Regions from separate parts of the Qipengyuania algicola genome, predicted to be linked through region 1. Evidence: predicted binding sites of a transcription regulator. Region 1 holds the regulator's gene; the other holds the start of a gene.
What was found. The regulator LexA, encoded in region 1, represses DNA repair genes until DNA is damaged. The targets are predictions, from matches to a motif close to GTTCCNCNCTTGTTCT.
Positions count from the first base shown of each region.

Region 2: the regulator LexA is predicted to act here: its motif matches at 1,517-1,532, upstream of ACFCW2_RS13095 (putative DNA modification/repair radical SAM protein).

Region 1 covers NZ_CP170453.1:2,524,308-2,527,720, reverse strand. Annotated here, with positions in the region: gene trpD (anthranilate phosphoribosyltransferase) at 1-89, shown strand, start outside; gene trpC (indole-3-glycerol phosphate synthase TrpC) at 101-889, shown strand; gene moaC (cyclic pyranopterin monophosphate synthase MoaC) at 932-1,405, shown strand; gene lexA (transcriptional repressor LexA) at 1,560-2,252, shown strand; gene ACFCW2_RS12000 (ComEC/Rec2 family competence protein) at 2,341-3,413, opposite strand, start outside.
Region 2 covers NZ_CP170453.1:2,747,559-2,750,971, reverse strand. Annotated here, with positions in the region: gene ACFCW2_RS13105 (DUF6504 family protein) at 1-464, shown strand, start outside; gene ACFCW2_RS13100 (carbonic anhydrase) at 526-1,257, opposite strand; gene ACFCW2_RS13095 (putative DNA modification/repair radical SAM protein) at 1,535-2,779, shown strand; gene ACFCW2_RS13090 (UdgX family uracil-DNA binding protein) at 2,776-3,413, shown strand, end outside.

The sequences.
Region 1 (3,413 bases):
GGGAAGAAGCCGCAGCGATGGCCGCGCGCGCGCTCGATGAAGGGGATGCGCGCAAGCTCCTTGTCCGCTGGATCGACATGGCAGTCTAGGCGCGCACGCAATGAACAAGCTCGATGAGATTTGCGCCACCAAGCGCACCGAAGTGACTGCGCGGAAATCGGCGACCACCCTTGGGCGGCTGTCCGAGCAGGCGGGCAGGCAATCTCGGCCACGCGGGTTCGAACAGGCCTTGCGCCGCGCCTCTGCAAGCGGCTTCGGCCTTATCGCCGAGATCAAGAAAGCCTCCCCCTCCAAGGGCCTTATCCGCGCGGATTTCCGTCCCGCCGACCATGCCCGCGATTATCAGGCAGGCGGTGCTGCCTGTCTGTCTGTCCTGACCGATGCCCCTTATTTTCAAGGCCATGAAGATTATCTGGTCGCCGCCCGTTCCGCATGTGACCTGCCTGTCCTGCGGAAGGATTTCATGGTCGATCCATGGCAGTGTGCAGAGGCACGCGCTATGGGTGCGGATGCCATTCTGATTATCGTGGCGGCTCTCTCGGACGCCCAGATGGCCGAGATTGAAAGCGCCGCTCTCGAACATGATATGGACGTGCTCGTCGAGGTGCATGACGAGGCCGAGATGGAACGCGCGCACGCGCTACGCTCCCGACTGATCGGAGTGAACAACCGCGATCTGAAAACTTTCAACACCAGTCTCGAAACCACCGAGCGGCTCGCCAATCTGGCACCAGACGGCGCTTTGCTGGTCGGCGAGAGCGGCATCGCCAGCCATGCCGATTGCATCCGCCTGTCGAACTGCGGCGTGCGCACATTTCTGGTTGGCGAGAGCCTGATGCGCTCTGCCGATGTTGCGGCCGCGACCCGTGCTTTGCTGACTGGTAAATGAGACGGCTGTGCTGACCCGCCGCGATATGCCAGACACTACCCCATGACAGACCTGACCCATCTCGACGCCGCCGGAAAAGCCCGGATGGTGGATGTCGGCTCAAAGGCCGAAACGGCGCGCCGCGCGGTCGCGGAAGGGTTCATTTCCATGAGCGCCGAGGCCCTCACCGCGATCCGCGAAGGCACTATGCCCAAGGGTGATGTGCTGGCAGCCGCGCGCATCGCGGGCATCATGGCGGCCAAGAAAACCGGCGAATTGATCCCGCTGTGCCATCCGCTAGCTCTCGATGCAGTGAGCGTGGATTGTGCGGTCGAGGATACCCGCGTGCGCGTGACTGCAACCGCTTCTTTGACGGGCAAGACCGGCATCGAGATGGAAGCCCTGACCGCGACAAGCGTCGCCCTGCTAACCGTCTACGACATGGCCAAGGCGCTCGATAAGGGCATGGTCATCAGCGGGGTGCGTCTGCTGGCAAAATCCGGCGGTAAATCGGGCGACTGGCACGCCGATAACTAGCGGTCCCTGCGTGGGACGAAATCAGGAACGCCTGTTCCAGCCTATCCCCTCCAAAATGGCTGTATTGCTTGACTTTGGGAATTCTGTTCCGTAATCGTTCCGTATTCGTTCGCCGTCCGGTGCGCGAAGTCTGAATGGTAATGGAGGCTTGCCGATGCTCACGGCGAAGCAGCATGAACTGATCCAGTTTATCCAGCAGCGACTGGAAGAGACAGGGATTTCGCCCTCGTTCGAGGAAATGAAAGAAGCGCTCGATCTGAAAAGCAAATCGGGCGTGCATCGTTTGATTTCCGCTCTGGAAGAACGGGGGTTTATCCGCCGCCTGCCCAATCGCGCGCGGGCGCTGGAAGTGATCCGGCAGCCGGAAGACGCGGTGCCGGGCGCGGTCAAGAAGCCGCAAGCGGCCAATGATCTGGTAGGTGCGCGAACGTCCGCACCGGCCGCCTCGCCGCAGCCTGCCAATGATGTGATCGAGATCCCGCTGCATGGCCGGATTGCAGCAGGCGCTCCAATCGAAGCGCTGGAGGACTATCAGAGCCTGCCGGTCCCGGCGGCGCTGCTTGGCCCCGGTGATCATTACGCGCTGGAGGTTTCGGGCGATTCGATGATCGAGGCAGGCATTTTCGATGGCGATTTTGCGCTTATCCGCCGGACCAACACGGCACGCGACGGAGAGATCGTGGTGGCGCTGGTAAACAATGAAGAAGCCACGCTGAAATATCTCCACCGTGACAGCGGCAATGTCCGGCTCGATCCGGCCAATGCCGCCTACGAGGCGCAGGTCTACGCCCCTGCCCAGGTCGAGGTTCAGGGCAAGCTGGCAGGATTGCTGCGGCGCTACCATTAAGCCCATCTGGCCCCAGGCAGATAACATCCGGCCAGCGGTTCAAGGACCGCTGGCCGGATTTGTTTTCATGACAGAGAATTGTGCCAGTTTACCTTGGGTTTCCGCCCCCAAAGCCTTCGGTTCGCCCGCGCCACCAGCCATGCTGTCCTTGGGTGTCCGCCACTCGGGTGATTGTCTCGTCTGCGAGAACAATCGCCAGACCGCCGCTCTCGCTCAGAGTCCGCCGATCAGCCTTCAGCCAGCGCGGCAGACACGATCTCGGCAGATAACGATCCGCCACCACGATATCTGCGCGCTCGCAGGCAGCGGAAAGGGCGCGCTCGCTCACCAGATCGCGGCTGCGGGCCATCAATATTTGCCAAGTCCGCCCGCCCCGCTCGATCGCGATGACGCAGAAATCGCGCGAACATTCGGCCCCTTCCCAGTCAGCTAGCGGCACAACATCGCCCGAAGTGCCGGCCATCTCTTGCAGATTCTCGCGCGCATAGTCCGACCGGCTCTCCCGCAGCATCAGCAATCGCCGATCCTCGCCCGCAATGCCGACATGACGCCCGTCATCCGAAATCAAAATATCGGGAACGGGCGTGGCGATCATCATGGCCGTCCCGATAGCCGCCGGGACCAGCCCCAATGCCCGCTTGCGCCCCTTCCACAAGGCCAGCCACAAACCGCCAGTCACAAACATGGCGAAAGTAGCGTAAGACATTTGCGGCAACAGCTTTACCGCACCGGGCTGCGCCGAAGTCCAATGGGCAATGTCGAGCAGCTGATCGAGCGAGAACTCCGCCAGCCACCAGACCGGTTTGCCCAGGCCCACCAGATCAAGCAGCAGCGCCAGCGCTATCAAGGGCATCGAAACAAACGTCACCAGCGGGATCGCCACCACATTGGCAAATGCGCCGTAAACTCCCGCCCGGTGGAAGTGGAACAAGACGATGGGCATCAGGGCGAACTCGATAACCAGCCCCGTGACCAGCAGCATCGTGCCCCGCCGCGCCGTGCGGGCAAGCCAGCTCTCCTCCCGTGCGGCCAGAAACTCCTTCACCGGGTCGCAATTGTGCAAAGCGACGATCGCCAGCACCGCGGAAAAGCTCATCTGAAAACTGGGACCGGCCAGCGATTCCGGCCACAGGAACAGCACGAATGCCGCTGCCAGCGCGA
Region 2 (3,413 bases), 220 kb from region 1:
CGCTGGCTGCCTGTATCGACCGGCTGACCACGCGCCTTGGCCCCCACGCCGTATCACGCCCGGTGCTGCACCCCAGCCATCTGCCCGAACGGGCGCAGCGCTGGCAGGCGCCGCTGGAGCCGGAACCGGTGCAGCAGCATGAACTGCGCTTTCACGCCCGCCCGCTGAAACTGCTCGACCGGGCGGAGCCTATTTCAGTGCTCTATGCCACGCCCGATGGCTATCCCCGCCGGTTCCAATGGCGCGGCGAAATTCACGAAATCGTCCGGGTGGAGGGGCCGGAACGGATCGCGCCGGAATGGTGGCGCGAGAAATCCACCACCCGGCTGCGCGATTATTACCGCATCGAGGATACGCAGGGCCGCCGCTACTGGATCTATCGCCACGGCCTGATCGGAGACGGACGGGGCAATGACCGAAATGGCGGACTGCCCGACTGGTATGTGCAGGGCCTATGCGCCTGACAGCAGAACGGCGACGCATCTTTCGATACGCCGCCGCCTGCAATTTCAATGCTGTGACCGCTTACTCGGCCGGGGCAACCAGCAGGCGCGAACCCAGCGGCTGCAGAGAACGCGCGCTGTCGCCCAATGCACCGCGCAGGGAAGCAATCTGCTCTGCGCTGGCCGTCAGCGGCTCGTCCGCGACATGCCAGTTGACGCCTTCGCTGCAGGGCGGGGTGGTCAGCGAACCCATGTAACGGAACACCGACAGATCATCGGGGACCATGTCGTTGATGTCGAATGTGGCCAGCATGCCGCTGGGGTGGCCTACATGTTCGGTGATCTTGGCCAGCGCCGGATTGGCTTCGCCTTCTTCAAACATCACGCCCAGAACGCCCAGTTCACCGGCATCGGTGGCGTGCACGAAATGCGCAACCAGCGGCGTCCGCTCGCCATTCACGGCGTGCTCGGACGGGGTGTGGAAGTGGACCTGGATGAGATTGAAGGACTTTCCGCCCGACGTCATGCCCATGCCGGCAGGGAAATCGACTTGCACTTTTTCTTCGCCAAAAACGACTGTGCCGGTGGTTTCGCCGAAATTGGTTTCGAGCGCGACATCGCCGCGTGCATTGGCCGCGCCAAGATCGATGGGGCTTTGGTTGAGACCGGCATCGCAGATCGCGTAATCGGTGTTGAGAGTGGACCAGCGCTCGGGCATTTCACCGTCGCCGAAATTCCAGTCCTTTTCCTGCGCGATGGCGGCGGTAGGGGATACGACCATCGCGGTTGCGAGAAGCGCGGGAAGCATTTTCATAATCATTCTCCAAGACCTGCCGCGCACCGGTCTTCGCCGGTTGGCGGCGTGAAACTTGCGACCGATCATGAAAGAACCAGCCGCCCTGTTGGTACGTCCGACATCACGAGCGTTGCTCGCCAGAGGGGCCCGGTCCGTGGCTGCAATACGCGCTCCCCTCGATTGAGTTCCCGGCAAGTACCTGAAAACAAATGATACAAAATCTCATTGAATGAGTGGATTGACCCTTGCGCAGAATGCACTGGATTCAATGTGCGTAGGAACATATATAGAACGAATGGCCGCACAGAGCATCTTGCAGAAACTCGAAATCCTCGCCGATGCGGCGAAATACGATGCCTCCTGCGCGTCGTCCGGCACGGCCAAGAAGAACTCGATTGGTGGGAAGGGCATCGGTTCGACCGAGGGGATGGGCATCTGCCACGCCTATGCGCCCGATGGCCGGTGCATATCCTTGTTGAAGGTGCTGATGACCAATCACTGCATCTTCGATTGCCATTATTGCATCAACCGCAAGAGCAGCAATGTCCGCCGCGCGCGCTTCACGCCGCAGGAAGTGGCCGACCTCACGCTGAGCTTCTACCGGCGCAATTATATCGAGGGGCTGTTCCTGTCCTCGGGCATCATCAAAAGCTCCAACTTCACGATGGAGCAATTGGTCGAGACGGCCCGTATCCTGCGCGAGGAGCATGATTTTCGCGGCTACATCCACTTGAAGACCATCCCCGAGGCCGATCCGCAGCTGGTCTATCAGGCCGGGCTCCACGCGGACCGTGTCTCGATCAATGTCGAGCTGCCGACCGATAGCGGACTGACCCGCCTCGCGCCCGACAAGGACGCGCGCCAGATCGAAGGCGCGATGGGCGGCATGAAGTCGAGCATCGTTGAGGCGAAGGACGCGAAGAAGCGGTTCAAGCACGCGCCTCGCTTTGCGCCCGCCGGTCAGTCGACCCAGATGATCGTCGGCGCGGATGCGGCCAGCGATGCGGACATCGTGGGCAAGGCGAGCCGCCTGTATGACAATTTCCGCCTGCGCCGGGTGTATTACAGCGCGTTTAGCCCGATCCCCGACGCCAGTGCCGTCTTGCCGCTGAAACGTCCTCCGCTGATCCGCGAGCACCGGCTGTATCAGTCGGACTGGCTGATGCGGTTCTACGACTACAAGCCGGGCGAGATCATGCAAGCGACGGATGAGGCCGGAAATCTGCCGCTGGATATTGATCCTAAACTGGCCTGGGCCCTGAAATTTCGGGATTGGTTTCCGGTCGATGTGAACCGCGCCACGAAGGAGCAGTTGCTCCGCGTGCCGGGGCTGGGCGTGAAAGGCGTGCAGCGGATACTGGCGGCGCGGCGGCACCGCACGCTGAGGCTGGACGATGTGGCGAAGCTGACTGTGTCGCTGACCAAGATCCGCCCCTTCATCGTGACCTGCGACTGGCGTCCCACCGCCCTGACGGACCGCGCCGACCTGCGCCGCTTGCTCGCCCCGCCGCAGGAGCAACTGGAGCTGTTTGCGGCATGACCGCGCTTCAACATGTCAAACCGGGCGCCTATTACGCGGTAAACTTGCCCCGGCCGGACGACTTCGCGTTCTGGCGTGACCGGGCGCGGCAGTTGATTCAGTGCGATGTTCCGCCCGACCGCGTGGCATGGGTGGAGCCAGGCGGGGCGGGCGATCTGTTCGCAAACGGTGATACGCGGCTGCCTGCATCGCCTGTCGATGCGCGGCCGGTGCGGGCGAGCAAGCGGTTTCTCGGTGTGGCGAAGAATGCCGCGCTGCATTCGGACCCGGAGCGTTTTGCACTGCTGTATCGCCTGCTGTGGCGGTTGCAGGCCAATCCGCGCATCATGGAGGACAAGACCGACGCCGATGTCCGCCGAGTGGAGGAATGGGACAAGAATGTCCGCCGCGACAGCCACAAGATGCACGCCTTCGTCCGTTTCCGGCAGGTGGAGGATGGGGACGGCGGGGAGCATTACGTCGCCTGGTTCGAGCCTGACCATCACATCGTACGCGCCAATGCCGGCTTTTTCCGCCGCCGCTTCGCCAATATGCGCTGGTCGATCCTGACCCCGCGCGGCACGCTGCACTGGGACGGCGAGACCATGCGCGAAGGGCCTCCGGCGCGGCGCGAGGACGCCCCCGGAGATGATCC